One region of the Anaerotignum faecicola genome, then DNA from elsewhere that is predicted to be linked to it. Evidence: a T-box and tRNA genes for the amino acid it is inferred to sense, from the RefSeq annotation. Region 1 holds a T-box; the other holds one or more tRNA genes.

The links. A T-box is a leader RNA that pairs with one kind of tRNA and senses whether it is charged. The one in region 1 lies ahead of thrS (threonine--tRNA ligase), so its partner is inferred to be a tRNA-Thr.
Region 2: it encodes a tRNA-Thr, which carries the amino acid that the T-box ahead of thrS (threonine--tRNA ligase) is inferred to sense. The anticodon was not compared.

Annotation. Positions count from the first base shown of each region.
Region 1 covers NZ_BHVZ01000002.1:263,004-271,672, forward strand. The annotation lists gene EJE48_RS07060 (LysR family transcriptional regulator) at 1-640, shown strand, start outside; gene EJE48_RS12670 (hypothetical protein) at 687-815, opposite strand; gene EJE48_RS07065 (AEC family transporter) at 969-1,880, opposite strand; gene rplT (50S ribosomal protein L20) at 1,963-2,316, opposite strand; gene rpmI (50S ribosomal protein L35) at 2,373-2,573, opposite strand; gene infC (translation initiation factor IF-3) at 2,626-3,120, opposite strand; gene thrS (threonine--tRNA ligase) at 3,418-5,325, opposite strand; T-box leader at 5,409-5,614, opposite strand; gene EJE48_RS07090 (magnesium transporter CorA family protein) at 5,714-6,625, opposite strand; gene EJE48_RS07095 (hypothetical protein) at 6,757-7,440, opposite strand; gene EJE48_RS07100 (DUF1538 domain-containing protein) at 7,455-8,669, opposite strand, start outside.
Region 2 covers NZ_BHVZ01000001.1:1,074,081-1,082,749, reverse strand. The annotation lists gene argH (argininosuccinate lyase) at 1-1,154, shown strand, start outside; gene EJE48_RS05295 (hypothetical protein) at 1,464-1,913, opposite strand; tRNA gene EJE48_RS05290 (tRNA-Met) at 2,025-2,098, opposite strand; tRNA gene EJE48_RS05285 (tRNA-Tyr) at 2,110-2,190, opposite strand; tRNA gene EJE48_RS05280 (tRNA-Thr) at 2,360-2,432, opposite strand; gene EJE48_RS05275 (hypothetical protein) at 2,513-2,719, opposite strand; gene EJE48_RS05270 (alpha/beta fold hydrolase) at 2,839-3,801, shown strand; gene EJE48_RS05265 (PaaI family thioesterase) at 3,819-4,292, shown strand; gene EJE48_RS05260 (PaaI family thioesterase) at 4,306-4,794, shown strand; gene EJE48_RS05255 (helix-turn-helix domain-containing protein) at 4,845-5,096, opposite strand; gene noc (nucleoid occlusion protein) at 5,169-6,014, opposite strand; gene rsmG (16S rRNA (guanine(527)-N(7))-methyltransferase RsmG) at 6,480-7,199, opposite strand; gene EJE48_RS05240 (hypothetical protein) at 7,200-7,643, opposite strand; gene mnmG (tRNA uridine-5-carboxymethylaminomethyl(34) synthesis enzyme MnmG) at 7,669-8,669, opposite strand, start outside.

The DNA.
Region 1 (8,669 bases):
AGGCACCCTGCGCATCGGCACGATTGAATCTATCGCCAGCTCCTTTCTGCCCCTGCTTCTGGAAGAATATTTGAAAAAATGTCCGCAGGTGCATCTGGATATTATCATCGGCGTGACGCTGGAATTATATGACCAACTGGAAAAGGGCAATCTCGATATCATTTTCCTTGCCGATCGTCCCGCCTATCACCCTACCCTGAAAACCGTATTTTCTCGCCCGGTTGCCGTTCCTTTTATCGCCTCTGCGGAGCATCCTCTGGCGAATCAAAAAAACGTACCACCTGAGCGGCTGACGGAAGAAACCATCCTTCTGACCGAGAAAAACAACAACTATCGTCAGATTTTCGATGAACTGGCAATCCAGCACGGTGCATCCTTTCATCATACGCAGGAGATTTCCAGCTTTGCCATCATTCTGCATTTCCTGCAAAAAAAGATGGGCATCTCCTTCCTGCCCAAATATGCAACCCTGCCTATCCTGCAAGAAAAAAATCTCGCTCTCTTTACCGTAGCAGGCTTTGATATCAAAATGGATCTGCTTATTTTTTATCACAGGCAGAAATGGGTTACCCCTGCCATGAAATATTTTACGGAAACCGCAGAGGAATTTTTCTCCCCTTCCGCAGAATCCGAGACATAAAAAAATCCGGTCACCTGATATCCTCAAATGACCGGATTTTCCTTCTTTAACATACAACGCTGAAAGGCACATAGCCTGTTCCGTTCATAAATGCACAAACTGCGCACAGCGCAACCACAAAAACGCCCACTGCTACAACTTCTCTTACATATTCCTGTTTTTCTGCTTTTTTCATAGATGATGCCTCCCTTTGTTTTCAATCTTTCTTTGAATCGGAGGTTCCGGAACCCATCTCTTTCTGATAATCTTATCATAGCACAGCTTTCTTTATTTGTAAAATTGATTGTTCCCATAACAACAATCAGTATAGCTGATAAACAAATTCCTTTTAATACACCTTCAAAAGCATCAGCAGAATCGTCATCACAACCATGCTAAAGGGCAGCATCAGCGAATTTAAAACCGCCGCCACCGAACGATTATAGCCGCAGCGTTCCGTATAAATCGGCGCAACACTCAAAATGGGCGAAAAAACAATAATCGCCAGCACCTGCCGATACCGCAGCGGCACAGGCAGGAAATGATAAATCAACAGGGAAAATGTAATTCCCAAAGCCATACGCAGCAGGAAAACACCTGCCATGTCCTTCCTCTCACTGCGGTTAATTTTCGGCTCAAACAAAATCCCGATTAAAAGCATTGCAAGAAAGGAGTTTGCCTGTCCAATCATCCCTGCAACCGTGTAGACGGGCTGTGGCAGATGGATTTGCGCCGCACAAAGCAAAATCATCACCAAATAGGTCACAAACGGCATAGAGGAAAAAAGCGTCCGCAAAATCTCCTTGCCGTTCACGCTCCCCTTGGAAATCACCATCGCAATCGAGAAGGTAATCCCAAAGCACATAATTGCGTTGCCGACATCAAACATGCAGACCAATGCCACCGCATCCGCCGCAAAAAAGCTGGACATATAGGGCAGTGTGCAAAGCCCGATATTAAACCCTGCCGTATTGATGATATAAAACGCCCGATGGGCGGGGGATTTTTTCCGCGTCAGCAGCATCACAACGGCAATCGCAATAAAGTTCACCGCAAAGCCAATGCCAATCGCCATCAGATAGCTTCTGTTCAGTTCCAGCCCTTGAAAGTTCTTGATAATCGCCATCGGCAGTGTAACCTTCAGCACGAGCTTGCTTAAAAAGCCGCTGTCATCCAGAGAAAAAAGCCCGATACGCTTCAGTACAAACCCCAGCGCAATCATAAACAGAAAGCCGCCCGCCTTTATCAATATTTCATCCATAAAACGCCTCCCATTTCCTGCGTATAAAAAAGGGCTTCCATCTATCATAGACGAAAGCCTTTTTTTAAATTCTGTTTTTCGATTACAGAGCTGCCTTTGCTGTTTCTGTCAGCTTTGTGAATGCAGCGGGATCGGATACAGCCAGTTCTGCCAGCATCTTTCTGTTGATGTTTACACCGGCAACCTTCAGACCATGAATCAGCTTGCTGTAGGAAATTTCGTTCATTCTTGCAGCTGCGTTGATTCTTACGATCCACAGGCTTCTGTATTCTCTCTTTGTCTGTTTTCTGCCTGCGAAAGCAAATGCCATTGCCTTCATTACAGACTGTTTTGCTACTCTGTACTGTTTGGATCTGGCACCACGGTAGCCTCTAGCCAGCTTCAGTACTTTTTTATGTTTTTTTCTAGCGTTCAGCGCGCCTTTTACTCTTGCCATTGTAAAGTCCTCCTAATAAATTATACTCGAAAAATAACTGTCCCAAGAATGCTTGATTATGCGTAAGGCAGCAGTGTCTTTTTAACCTTGTTTTCTACTGTTCTGTCTACGGTTGTAGCATGTCTCAGATTTCTTTTTCTCTTTCTGGACTTTTTACCAAGAATGTGCTGTGTGTTGGATTTGTTTCTTTTCAGCTTACCTGTGCCGGTAATTTTGAATCTTTTAGCAGCAGCTTTTTTTGTTTTCAACTTAGGCATTGTATTTTCCTCCTAAAAATGTTTTGTGATAGTTTCCTTCCGCCTTTGCGGATCAGTTCTTTGGTGCAAGGAACATAACCAGGCTCTTGCCCTCCATCTTCGGCTGCTTATCCACCGTGCCGAATTCCTCTGTTGCCTTTGCAAAATCCTCCATGATCTGCATGCCAACCTTGGAATGACCGATTTCACGTCCTCTGAAACGGATGCTGATTTTCACCTTGTCGCCGTCCTTCAAAAATTCGTTTGCTTTTTTGACTTTTACCTGAACATCATGTGTATCGATGCTGGGGGACAAACGCAGTTCCTTTACATCAACAGTTTTCTGCTTCTTTCTGGCTTCTTTTTCTTTCTTTGCCTGATCGAATTTGTATTTACCGTAGTCCATAATGCGGCATACGGGGGGTTTCGCTGTTGGTGCGATCTTTACCAGATCGAGCTTTCTTTCGTCAGCGATTTTCTGGGCTTCTCTGGAAGAAACGATACCAAGCTGTTCGCCGTTTTCGTCAATCAGTCTGATTTCCTTGTCCCTAATTTGTTCGTTAATCATCAATTCAGTAATTGTCAAGCACCTCCCAAATAAACTGTGTCCACAAGCGACCTTTCCAAAAAAGAAAAGCGCCGGAAGAATCCGCCGCACACAGAAAAACAGAGCAACCCTCTGTTTGGATACTGTATTAACCCTATTTGCCCATGCCATAAGGTGAGAAGCGGAACTTCTTCTTTGTTTTACTAAAGCAGTATATCATGTATATCCCCTATTGTCAAATATTTTTTGCCGATTTTACGGGATTTTTAAAAACAGGGTGGGGATTTTTCCCCACCCTTGTTTCTTTTCTTATAAAAATCAATCCAGAACCTTTGTATCGATTTCTTCCTTGATTCTTGCAATGAAATCTGCCAGAGCAACCTGACCTTCCTCGCCGTTCTTTCTGGAACGCAGGGAAACCATGTTTGCTTCCTGATCCTTTTCCCCCACAACGATGATGTAAGGTACTCTTTCGTTTCTTGCCTCTCTGATTTTGTAGCCAATCTTTTCTGCGCGGTTGTCTGTTTCCACACGAATACCTGCTGCATCCAGTGCATCCTCTACACTCTTTGCGTAGTCTGCAAATTTTTCGGAAATCGGCAGCACCTTAACCTGAACAGGAGACAGCCATACGGGGAACTGACCTGCGAAATGCTCAATCAGAATACCGATGAAACGCTCAATAGAGCCGAAGCATACGCGGTGAATCATAACAGGGCGTTTCTTTGTGCCGTCTGCTGCTGTGTATTCCAGCTCAAAGCGTTCGGGCATCTGCATATCCAGCTGAATTGTACCGCACTGCCATGTTCTGCCGATGGAGTCCTCCAGATGGAAGTCAATCTTAGGGCCGTAGAATGCACCATCGCCTTCATTGATGGTATATTCAATGCCGTTTTCATCCAGTGCGTTCTGCAGACCTGCTGTTGCAATTTCCCAAGCCTCGTCAGAGCCCATGCTGTCTTCGGGTCTTGTGGACAATTCAATGTGATATTTAAAGCCGAACAGCTTATATACACCGTCAATCAGGCTGATTACGCCGGAAATTTCATCCTTAATCTGTTCTTCTGTCATGAAGATATGTGCGTCATCCTGGTTGAAGCAGCGAACACGCATCAAGCCATGCAGTGCGCCGCTCTTTTCGTGTCTGTGTACCAGACCGATTTCAGCCACACGCATAGGCAAATCTCTGTAGGAGTGCATATCCTGCTTATAAACCAGCATCCCGCCGGGGCAGTTCATGGGTTTTACCGCATAATCCTCGCCGTCGATGACTGTTGTATACATGTTATCTTTGTAGTGTTCCCAGTGACCGGATCTGTACCAAAGCTCTCTGTTCAGAATGATGGGTGTGGAAATTTCCACATAGCCTGCTTTTTTGTGGATTTCTCTCCAGTAATCCAGCAGTGTGTTCTTCAGCACCATGCCCTTAGGCAGGAAGAAGGGGAAGCCGGGGCCTTCATCCAACAGTGCAAACAGCTTCAGTTCCTTGCCCAGCTTTCTGTGGTCACGCTTCTTTGCTTCCTCCATCATTGTCAGATATGCGTCCAGTTCGGATGCCTTGGGGTAAGCAGTACCGTAAATTCTGGAAAGCATTTTGTTCTTTTCGGAGCCTCTCCAGTAAGCGCCTGCAACAGAGGTCAGCTTGATTGCCTTTACTGTCTTTGTGCTCATCAGGTGAGGGCCTGCGCACAGGTCTGTGAAGTCCCCCTGTTTATAGAAGGAAATAACTGCATCCTCAGGCAAATCCTGAATCAGCTCTACCTTGTAGGGTTCTTCTCTTTCTTCCATATATTTGATTGCTTCTGCTCTGGGCAGCTCAAATCTTTCGATAGGAATATCTTCCTTCGCAATCTTCTTCATTTCAACTTCCAGTGCTTCCAGCTCTTCCTGTGTGAAGGCCTTTTCTCTGTCGAAGTCATAATAGAAGCCGTCTGCAATGGCAGGGCCGATTGCAATCTTTGCTTCGGGATACAGACGCTTTACTGCCTGTGCCAGAATATGAGATGCTGTGTGGCGGAATGCCATTTTCCCTGCTTCATCCTCAAATGTGCAAATAGAAACCTCTGCATCCTTATCCACAACAAAACGTAAATCCTTTACTTCGCCGTCAACGATACCTGCGCAGGCATTTCTTGCCAGACCCTCGCTGATGGATTTTGCAATCTCCAGAACGGAAACCGCATTGTCAAACTCTTTTACTACGCCGTCTTTCAGTGTAATCTTCATTGCTATCTCTCCTTTTTAGAACATTTTTCCTTGAAAGAGAATTTTGGGCAAAAGAAAAAGCCCATCATCCACTTTCCTCTACGAAAAGGGACGAGAGCATCTACTCCCGCGGTTCCACCCTAATTGTTCTGATTAAACCACTCATTTCCGACGATAACGGAGTCACCGGGCTGTATTAAAGCCGCTCAGAGGTGGTTTTCGTTCTCTTTCCAAAGCAGGATGCTCCCAGCAAAATACATCCCTCTCTGTGGCATTCGGAAAGGACTACTGTCCTCATCAACGCATTTACCATATCTTGTGTCTTCCACAAGAATCATTATAGCATGCAGAATCATTCTGTCAACAGTTTTTCGCAAATTTATTTACAAATGTCCGTTTTCGGTGTACATCAGAACCATTTCTTGCGCTTGAAAAAGATGATAATGCCCGCAATGCAGGCAACAGAAAGCAGGCATACGAAAAAATATCCGTATCGCCACGCATATTCCGGCATTTCAAAATTCATCCCGTACCATCCTACGATTAACGTCAGCGGCAAAAAAATCGTTGTCACAACCGTAAAAATCTTCATTGTTGTGTTCAGGCTGATGTCAACCTCCGCCTCATAGCTTTCTCTTACCTGCGTCACATATTCCCGCAGGTTCAGTACGTTCTGAAACCGCCGCTCCGTTCTTCTGTAAAGCATTTTAAAGGAGCGCAGGGTTTTCCCGTCAAAAATCCCGTTCTCGTTCTCCACCAGAATATCCAGTACATTCAGAAACTGCTCGTAATATTTTTTCAGCACCATCAGCCGTTTGCGCAGGCTGATGATCTCCGAAACACAATCCCGCTTCTCCGTTGCAATGAGTGCCTGCTCCAAGTCCATAATCTCTTTTTCAATGCTGTCAAAAATAATATCATCCTTCTTCGTCTGTAATTCAAAAAACGAATAAATCACGCGGTTCAGCGTCACCCTTTCGCCCAGTCCCTCCAGACATTCCTCCAGCAGTGCCGTCACAATATCCATTTTAGAGGTAAAGAAAAAGGCCTTCCCCTTTTCCAGATACAGAATGACACTGCCGATGCTCAGCAGGATATTCTCAAAATCAAGCATTTCCAGGCTCACGCAGTCAAAATTCTCAAAGGAGTCATATCTGGCATAGCTGAACCGTCTTGCCTCCTCCAGAATTTCCGCAGAAATCCCCCATTTTTTGCCACAGGCAAGCATTTTTTCATAAGGGAAAATGCCAAGCAGACCTTCCTCCTGCCCTGTCGGCTCTGCAATCCTCTGCCATCCGCCGCTTTTGATGCTGTAGTACATCTGCTTAACCTCCCCTCTGCCTTCTCTGTTTCCATCCTTCCCTGCATCCCTCTTTGTATGCAGAAAACCCTGCATCCGTCTTTTTTATGATAATTCGTTTTTCGCCTTTTGTCAATTTTTTAGCCGGACCCTTATCCCAGACGCACGATATCCTCAATCGCAAGCGAACAGACCGTACCGCGCGCCTCTGTTTTCATGCCATGGTTTCTGTTGATTGCCTCCATGATGTCCTTGCGCTTCGCAGCAGATGAAACAATCGCGATAACCTCCTTCTCCTGCTGTACCGTAATTCCGTAAAATTCCTCAACGCTTTCACTGCCTGCCCAGCGTGCATGAATAATCGTGCCGCCGCGCGCGCCTGCCTTTCTCGCAGTTTCCATCACTTCCTCCGTAAAGCCCTGATTCACCGTCACCAGAATCATGCTGTTTTCCATGCCTTCCTCCGTCATCGTATCCACCCTCCCCACTTCGTTCTGCACATTCATCTGTATTGCCAGCGCCGTTACATGCGCCATAGCCGTCAGCTTCATATCAAATACAATCCCACGGGAACGCGCCGCGCCGCGCAGCTCGTTATTCAAGTCTCGCATCACGCGGTTCACCATCGTTCCCCTGCCAACTGTAAATATAACATCCTTTTCCACGCCGTCTAAGCCGAGTAAATCTCTGATTTCAGAGGTCGCTGTTCCCTTTCCTGCGCACTGCAAATGGTGTGTCAGCCTTTGCCCGTTGAATAATTCAATCATATTTCTGCCCTGTCCACGCTCCACAATGGAAACAATCAGCTTCATCGGCTCTATTTTCAAATCCTTCATTTTTCCACCCCATTTCAGTCAAAATACAGAATGTCGTCCTCCAGCTGGTGCATCTGCACCTCGATATACCGCCGTTTTGCCTTCTCCTTCATCTGCGTGATAAAGCCCATCATCTGAATCGTAATCAGTGGTGTCATGGCTACCATCGCAACAATGCCAAACGCATCCGTCATCACATTGCCGCCCAGAGCCTCGCACGCCCCCATTGCAAAGGGCAATAAAAACGTAGCCGTCATCGGGCCGGAGGCAACGCCACCACTGTCGTATGCAATCCCCGTAAAAATCGGAGAAACGTAGCGTGTCAGCACCAGTGCGAACACATACCCCGGAATTAAGAACCAGAGAACCGAAATCCCCGTCAAAATCCGCAGCATCGCAATCCCGACAGAAATACATACCCCGACAGAAAGTGCCGTCTGCATCATTTTCGCCGTCACAAAGCCGTTGGAAATTTCCTCTACCTGCTTGGTCAGCACATGAACCGCAGGCTCTGCCGCAACAATGAAATACCCAATCACCATCCCAATGGGAATCAACAGCCACGCATACCCACAGTCCGCAATCCCTGCGCCGATAATCTGCCCAACCGGCATAAAGCCGACATTTACGCCGCAAAGAAACATTGCCAGACCGATATATGTAAACAAAAACCCAAAGCCAACACGCATCAGCTGATGCCTTTTATACCGCCGAAACAGTATCTGAAACATCGCAAATGCTGCCGCAATGGGAATCAGTGCCACTGCAACCTCCTTGAAATATTCGGGAATCGCATGCGTAAACAGCAGCGCCACATCCCTCGTTGTTTCCACCGCAGGCACCTCTGTCGGGCTGTATAACGCCTGATCAGGTTCATAAAAAATCCCCAACAGCAGCACCGCCAGAATCGGGCCGATGGAACAGAGCGAAATCAGACCAAAGCTGTCCTCTCTCGATTTTTTGTCGCTTCGCAGTGTTGCCAGACCAATCCCCAGTGCCATAATAAACGGTACCGTCACAGGCCCCGTTGTCACGCCGCCGCTATCAAAGGAAACGGGAATAAAGGAATCCGGTGCCAGAAATGCCAGAAGAAATACCAAAGGATAAAATACCCAAAGCATCTTCGCCAGAGGAATATGAAAAAAGATACGAATCTGCGCGATCATCAGGAATAGCCCAACCCCTGCCGCAACAGAGAGAATCAGAATTTTATTCGGAATCGCAGGCACCTGCTCCGCCAGAACCTGCAA
Region 2 (8,669 bases), on a different contig from region 1:
CATTTGACGAAAAAGCAGAGGATATCCACATGAACGTGGAAACCATCCTCATCAGCCGTATCGGTGATGTCGGCAAACGCCTGCATACCGGCCGCAGCCGTAACGATCAGGTGGCACTGGATATCCGTATGTATACCAAAAAGGAAATCATCGCGATTAAAGAACTGGTGAAAAATCTGATGGTAACACTGAACGATTTCGCGGCAAACCATACCGAAACGATTTTACCCGGCTATACGCACCTGCAGCGCGCACAGCCTGTTACACTGGCGCATCACCTGCTTGCGTATGTGGAAATGTTCAAGCGCGACTACGACCGCCTTTGCGATACCTACAAACGCACAGACGTAATGCCTCTGGGCAGCGGCGCACTTGCCACCACCACCTACCCTCTGGATAGATATGCCGTTGCTGCGGAGCTTGGCTTTGCCGCAATCACCATGAATAGCATGGACGGCGTTTCCGACAGAGATTTCTGTATTGAGCTGGCATCCACGCTTTCTATCCTGATGATGCACCTGAGCCGCTTCTGCGAGGAAATCATCCTCTGGAGCAGCCATGAATTCCATTTCATCGAGCTTTCCGACGCATATTCCACAGGCTCCAGCATTATGCCCCAGAAAAAGAACCCCGATATGGCGGAGCTGATCCGTGGGAAAACAGGGCGTGTATATGGGCATCTGATGGCGCTTCTGACTACGATGAAGGGTCTTCCTCTGGCGTACAACAAGGATATGCAGGAGGATAAGGAGGGTCTGTTTGACGCGATTGATACGGTGAAAATGTGCGTGCCCGTATTCACAAGCATGATTGCGACCATGACTGTAAAGAAGGACGCAATGCTGAATGCGGCAAAGGGCGGCTTCACCAACGCAACCGACGCGGCAGACTGGCTGGTCAAGCAGGGCGTTCCCTTCCGTGATGCACATGCCATCATCGGGAAGCTGGTACTGTACTGCATCGAGCATAACACCAATCTGGATGACCTTTCCCTTGCGGAATATAAGGCAATCTCCCCTGTGTTTGATGAAAGCGTTTACGCCGCTATCAATGTAAACGAATGTGCGCAGGCAAGAAAGGTGATCGGCGGCCCTGCGAAGGAAGTAACAACTGCCGCGATTGCTGCAAATAAGGAATATTTCAAAACGATTTAAACAATGAAAAAGCTGCCATTGGCAGCTTTTTTTGTTGGGAAAACGGGGGCAGTCGCGCAATATGTCATGATTTAAGAATATAAGTATTTCATCTATTTAGATAATTCTCAGAAATATCCGGATTTTCTTGCCGGAAAGGCTCTTTATCCATGCCGTTTCCGGCTCGTAGGGAAGGGATTGGAAAGGGAAACCTTGTTGCCCTTTCCTCGTCTGCGGGGGTCCGGGACCCATTACGAAACGGGTCCCGGGTTTTTGTTACTTTTTATGCTAAAAAGTAAGGAAGAAATGTCTTGTTTTGCCGAGATAGTTCTAAACGGGCGAATCCCATATTTCATCGGGCTTTATTTTGGCGCACCTGCGCCCAATCGGTGTGAAACACCGCTTTTTCAGTCGCAGGGCATAAAAAAAAGATACAAGATTTTTTCTTGTATCTCTCTTTTCGATTGCGGAGACAGGATTTGAACCTGCCTTGCCCACCTCGAAATCTGGTCGTCCGCTCTCCCTCTCTGCGTTCTGTCTGCGGAACTCCCGATTTCTCGCCTGCATCACCTTCCTTCTTCTGCCACCGGCAGCGGTCGGTGCTGCAGCCCCGGGAACCCGTCGGTCGCAGGGCATAAAAAAAGATACAAGATTTTTTCTTGTATCTCTCTTTTCGATTGCGGAGACAGGATTTGAACCTGCCTTGCCCACCTCGAAATCTGGTCGTCCGCTCTCCCTCTCTGCGTTCAGTCTGCGGAACTCCCGATTTCTCGCCTGCATCACCTTCCTTCTTCTGCCACCGGCAGCGGTCGGTGCTGCAGCCCCGGGAACCCGTCGGTCGCAGGGCATAAAAAAAAGATACAAGATTTTTTCTTGTATCTCTCTTTTCGATTGCGGAGACAGGATTTGAACCTGCGACCTCCGGGTTATGAGCCCGACGAGCTACCGGACTGCTCTACTCCGCGGCAGTATAAAATGGGCGGAGAAGGATTCGAACCTTCGAAGCTATCGCAACAGATTTACAGTCTGCCCCCTTTGGCCGCTCGGGAATCCACCCATAGTAGTGTAGTTATTTTTTGTTTATGAGATTCCGTCTCATAATGCTTTGGCATTGTGCAAGGAATCGAATAAAAAATAACGAAACGGTTTTCTTCCGATAGGAAGAAAAACTTACCTTATTATAGTGTAGTTATTTTTGTTTTTCTCCTGCTGATAAGCAAGAAAAAAGCCGATGATCGGACTCGAACCGATAACCTGCTGATTACAAGTCAGCTGCTCTGCCAATTGAGCCACATCGGCGTAACTCGTGCTGAGTACAAGAAGTATATTATCATTCTTTCCACCTTTCGTCAAGTATTTTTTATAAAAATTTTATACTTTCAGAAAAAATGCGTCAGGGCGCGCAGAATATCCAGAAGATAGGTTTCCATGAACCGCAAAACCACCGCAAGGCTGGCGATATAGCATCCCAATTCAATGGGCTTCTGCATAAAGCCGCTCTGCCATTTGGATGCCATTGCCTCCAGAACCGACTGCACGCAGAGGATGAGAAACAGCTGTCCTGCCAAAATCGAAAATCCTTCCATCTCCGCCACCCCTTAAAAAATTCTTCAGACTATCTTATGAATTTTCCTCTTTTCAAATGCAGAATTTGGGCGCATAATATAGAGTAGGATAATTTCTTCCAAATAAGGAGGTTTTTGATATGAAAAATGCACTTGCAAAATATTTTCTCGGCTTTTTCGGCGCAATCGGCGCTTTGCTTGCAGGTCTTGCCGGCTATCAGCAGGTCTGCCTGCGGATGGCACGCAAAAAGAAAGATGAAACCCATGTTATGGAAACATACCATGCAAAGGAAGGCGAAATTGCATATCGTTCTGTAGGGCACGGCAAGCCTCTGGTTCTGGTACACAGCATGATGCTTGGTGCATCCGGCAGAGAATGGGATGCAGTGATTGATGCCCTGGCGGAGGATTACCATGTATACGTTCCGGATTTGCCCGGCTTCGGCAATTCTTTCTGTCCCGAAAAGCCATGGACAGCATATCAATATGCAAATTTGCTGCATGTATTTATCGAGGATGTCATCGGTCATCCCGTCTGCTTCTGCGGTGCGAATGGCGGTGCGGATTTTGGTTTGTTGCTTTCTCTGCTGTACCCGAAGGATGTCCGCCGCATGGTGCTCATTTCCCCGGAGGGCATCGGGAACGGCTTTGCGACCAACGAGGACACGAAACAGCTTTCGCTCCTGCTCTCCCCCATTGCAGGCACGGAGCATTTTCTCATCGGCACAAGCAGATGGAAAATCAGAGCCGCACTGGAGCAGGCGATTTTCGCAAAGGAAACCGTTTCCGCGGAGCTGGTGCAGCAATATGCGCGGGCGGCACGCTTCGGCACGCATGCACAGGCAACCTTTGCCTGCCTGAAAACACGCTTCTGGGCAGCAGATACCAAGCCTTCCTTTGAAAAGCTTTCTGTCCCGTTTCTGATGATCTGGGGCGAGGAAAACAGGCTGAACCCGACCTCTGCCTTCGATACGGCAGAAAAAATGAAGGACTTCGGTTCCTTCGCACTGTTTGAAAACACAGGTGCTTTGCCCCACATGGAAAACAGCAAGGCATTTCTGGAAAATCTCAATGAATTTTTAAACCAATCACATATTTTTTAAGTAAGGAGAACTGATACATGCAACACTGGACCAAAATACCCGGGCTTTCGCAGGAGGACATGGAAACCTTTTTTCAAAATGCCCTGCTGCCCGGTTCTGAACTCAAGCACCATGGGGTAATTCCGCAGATGGACCCCGTTTTTGTCACCTGTGACTTTGTAAAAGGCACGATAGACATGGCGTATCACGCACAGGAATGGGAGCTGAACCCTGAAAATATCATGCATGGCGGCATCATTTCTACCGCACTGGATACCTCCATGGGCCTTCTGGCGCATTATTATACACATCTGAGCGCCCCAACCGTTGTTACCGTTACAATGAATGTCACCTTCCTCAAGCCTGTCCTTGCAGGAGATATCTTCCATATCCAATGCCAGCTGGATTCCCTTGGGCGCACCCTCGTGACCGTAAAGGCCGAGGTTCGCTTAGAGCGGGATGATATTCTGGCAGGGATTGCAACAGCAACATTTATGGCTGTGAACGAATAAGGGAGGACAGGTAATGGTTACATTAAAAGACGAAATTTCCTCGCAGGAAAACATGGAGCAATGGATGTCTCAGCTTGGACATCCCGAAAACCCCATTTCCAACAAGGGCGTACTGGTGCGGCTGCAGCCGCAGTTTGTTTCCTGCGATTTTGAAAAAAGAGAAAACTGCATTGCATTTGAGGCACTTCCCTGGGAGCAGAACCCCGGCGGCACCCTGCACGGCGGCATCATCATCACCTGCTTTGACGTTGCCTTCGGCTTAACCTGCCATTATTACGCAAAGCAGCACCAGATTACCACCGTCAATCTGACAACCACCTTTCTCAAGCCCGTATTTCTGGGCGATGTGGTGGAATACCGCGTGCGGATTACCCATCTGGGGCGGACGCTCGTCAGCATGATGGCAGAAGGACATGTGAACCGCAAGGGGAAGGATGTCCTCATCGGAACAGCAACCGCTACGTTTATGAAATTAGATAAAACATTCGATCATCCAATTTAATATAAATTGAAAACCTCGGGGAATCCCTCGAGGTTTCTTTTTATTTCGACTTAGCAAGGCTTCGCCGGTATGTATTCCAGTAAATCCTCTGTTGTGCAGTCCAGTGCATAGCAGATACGCGCGAGGATATCCAGATCCATTTTTTCCAGCTCCCCCTGATACCATTTATTCACAACCTCAAAGCGTGCATCAATCCGTTTGGCAAGCTGATTGCGCGTGATGTCTCTTTCCTCCATAATTTCTCTCAAATGCAGTGCAATATGCCCATAATCGGCACGAATGAGAATCCCTTTTTCCTTCATGCGGCTTTCCCCCTCCATGGTGTTTCGTTACGTTCTATATGGTAACGATTATAAACCGCAGATGGGAAAATTTCAAGCCGATTCCACGGCGTTTTTGCGAATCCGAATCAGAATTTCACAGCAATCGGCATCCTGCTTATCCTCATAGACCACATCCACACCCGAACGGCGAATGACCTCAACGCTTTGCTTGATGGTATTGGTGAACAGGCGAAAATCGGAGGAACGGACATAGCGTTTTTCCTTCTGCTCGCCCTTTTCGGGGAAACGGGGGCGCATCTGCTCCAAGGTTGCCTCGACGAGCTCCTCTGTTTTTTTCACGTTCATTTCCTCCTGTATCATTTGTGCGAGGACGAACAGGCGGCTTTCCTCATCGGGCAGCTTCAACAGGGCGCGCGCGTGGCGTTCGGTAAAATGATGCTCCAGCAGGAGTTTTTTGACGCTGTCCTCCAGCTTGAGAATCCGCAGCTTATTGGCAATCGAGGACTGGCTTTTAGAAAGCTTTGCCGCAAGCTCCTCCTGTGTCAGTCCGTAGTCCTCCATCATATTACGATAGCCCTCCGCCTCCTCCAAAAAGCTGAGGTTCTGGCGTTGGATATTTTCGATGAATGCCATCACGGCGCTATCGCTGTCGCTGACCTGCATGAGGATTGCAGGGATAGTTTCCAGACCTGCCAGCTCGGCGGCGCGCAGGCGGCGTTCTCCGGCGACCAATTCATAGGCACCGCCGCTCATTTTACGGACGGTAATCGGCTGCAAAATACCGTAGGCGCGGATGCTGTCCGCCAGCTCCTCCAGTGCAGTGCGGTTGAAGTATTTTCGCGGCTGATAGGGGTTAGAGCGGATTTTATGTATGGGCAGCTGAAAGACCACCTTATCCTTTTTGAGCCGCATTTCCGAAAATTTCAAAACCTCCATATTTTTACCTCCTTTTTCCCTTGAGGGACTCCGGTTCAAGCAGGGTTTGCACCCTTGCCCTTCGGGCAACCGCCGCATCTGTTCGGCGGTGCGTAACACTCAAACTCCCTGCCAAGGGGGTCACCCCCTTGGAACCCGGTACAAAATATATATTTAATAAACCCGTGGACAAGGCTATTTATACGCCGCGGAAGGGTTTGGGAAACAAAGCAGTTTCCCAAATGGAATCCGCAAAGGGGGCTTTGCCCACTTGAGGAAAACTGTGCGTTTCAAGGTTTACCGATGGAACGCATCAGTTTATTCTTCTGTTTCAACAAGTCGAAATCCTGATTTCGACTTAGAGGGAAATTATTTCCCTCCTTCTTTTTTTCATAATATCACAGCAAAATTCCGCTTGGAGAAAAACCATTCCACAAAAAAAAGCCCATATCGACACAAACCGTGCCGACAAAGGCTTTTTCAGACTCAACTAAGAGGTTCCTTTTTAATTTTCCCTGCATTTCGGGGGTATTTTTTCGGGGTAGGTGCGATTTTTTCGATGAACACAAGCTTATGGGACAAATCGGTATGGGGAATCGCAACATCCTTAATTTCTACCAATCTGCCGCCCAGCTTTTTCAGTGCGCCCTTTGCCTGCTCTGCCTCTGCCGCGGCATCAGGGCCCTTCAGTGCCGCAAGCCTGCCGCCGACCTTAATAAAAGGCAGGCAATATTCTGCCAGAACAGAAAGATTTGCAACTGCGCGTGAAACGCACAAATCGAACCCTTCACGGTACTGCGGGTTCTGTCCGCCATCCTCCGCACGGCTATGGACATAGTGGACACCCTCCAGACCAAGCTGACTGCCGACCTCCTGCAAAAAGCCAATGCGCTTCTGCAGGGAATCCAGAAGGGTCAGTTCAATTTCAGGGCAGGCAATTTTTACGGGAATCCCCGGAAAGCCTGCACCTGTGCCGACATCAATCACGCGCATGCCGTCCCTCCATTCCACGCAGGGAACAAGGCTCAGGCAATCGGCAAAATGCTTCAGCACCACCTCACGCGGCTCGGTGATAGCAGTCAGGTTCATTTTTTCATTCCATTCCAACAGCAGAGAAAGATAGGTCATGAACTGCTCCGTCTCTTTCTCTCCCAGAGAAACACCCATCTGTTCACAGCAATCCCTGAGCAATGCCCGATTTTCCATTTATTCCTTCCCCTCTCTCTCGATACTGAAAATTTTCCATGTGCCGAAGGCGTTTGGCTCCGCCACCATGCGAAAGGCAAACACCTCTCTGTCCTTTTTGCTTTTCTTGGCAACAGAAACGCGGCGGATACCTGCGCCCTCGTCCTCCAGAAAGCAATGATATTCCTTCAAATCCTTTAAGAAGCCTGCCACTTCCTCATAATCCACCACCTCAGCGACTCTTTCGGAAAAATAGCCCATAGCTTCGTCCTTTTTTCCACTTTCCACCGCCTGCAAAAAGGAACGGAGTGTCCCTCTTGGGTTTGGCAGGGAAACATAGGCAGGCTTATGGGTATCAAAGGCGGCATCCGTCAGGGAAAGCGTTTCCTTCGGCAGATAGAGCTTTTTCTCTCCCCGTTTCACCTGTTTTTCCCTTTCATTCCAAGGCAAAAAAAATCCTTTCATCCCATCACCTTCCTTTCTCATATTTTTAATGCTTACGCTTCATTTGCTCCATATAAATCAACAGAACAGAAATATCCGCAGGGGATACCCCTGTGATTCTGGAGGCCTGTCCCAGATTTTCCGGACGCACCAGATTCAGCTTTTGTCTTGCCTCCAGACGCAGTCCCTGTATGGTTTCATAATCCAGCTCCATCGGCAGAAGGCGGCCCTCCAGCTTTTTGAACTGCTCCACCTGCTTCAGCTGCTGGTCGATATAGCCTGCATATTTAATCTGGATATTGACCTGCTCCTGCACATCCTGCGGCAAATCGGGGCGTTCGGGGTCGATTTCCGCCAATGCTTCATAGCTTAACTGCGGACGCTTCAGCAAATCGGAAAGGCGTGCGCCGTTTTTAATCGGTGCCGTGCCGTATTTTTCCAGAAGGGCAAGCACAGGTGCACTCGGCCCCATGGTTACATGCTGCACGCGGTCGATTTCCGCCGCAACAAGACGTTCCTTTTCCAGAAGGGCATCATATCTTTCCTGCGAAATCAAGCCGATTCTGTAGCCGATGGGCGTTAATCTCTGGTCGGCATTATCCTGCCGCAGCAAGAGACGAAATTCCGCGCGGCTTGTCATCATGCGATACGGCTCTCTTGTGCCCTTATTCACGATATCATCAATCAGCACGCCGATATACCCATCGGAACGCTGCAAAACCAGAGGCTCCTTGCCCTGTACGAAATGCGCCGCATTGATGCCGCCAATCAGCCCCTGCGCCGCCGCTTCCTCATAGCCGGAGGAGCCGTTGAACTGCCCTGCGCTGAACAGACCAGGAATATCCTTGAATTCCAGAGACAATTTCAGCTGTGTTGCATCAATGCAGTCATATTCAATGGCATAGGCAAAGCGCGTAATCTCGCAATGCTCCAGACCGGGAATCGTGCGGTACATAGCAATCTGCACATCCTCCGGCAGAGAGGAGCTCATGCCCTGAATATACATCTCCTCGGTATTTTCTCCTTCGGGCTCTACGAAAAGCTGAT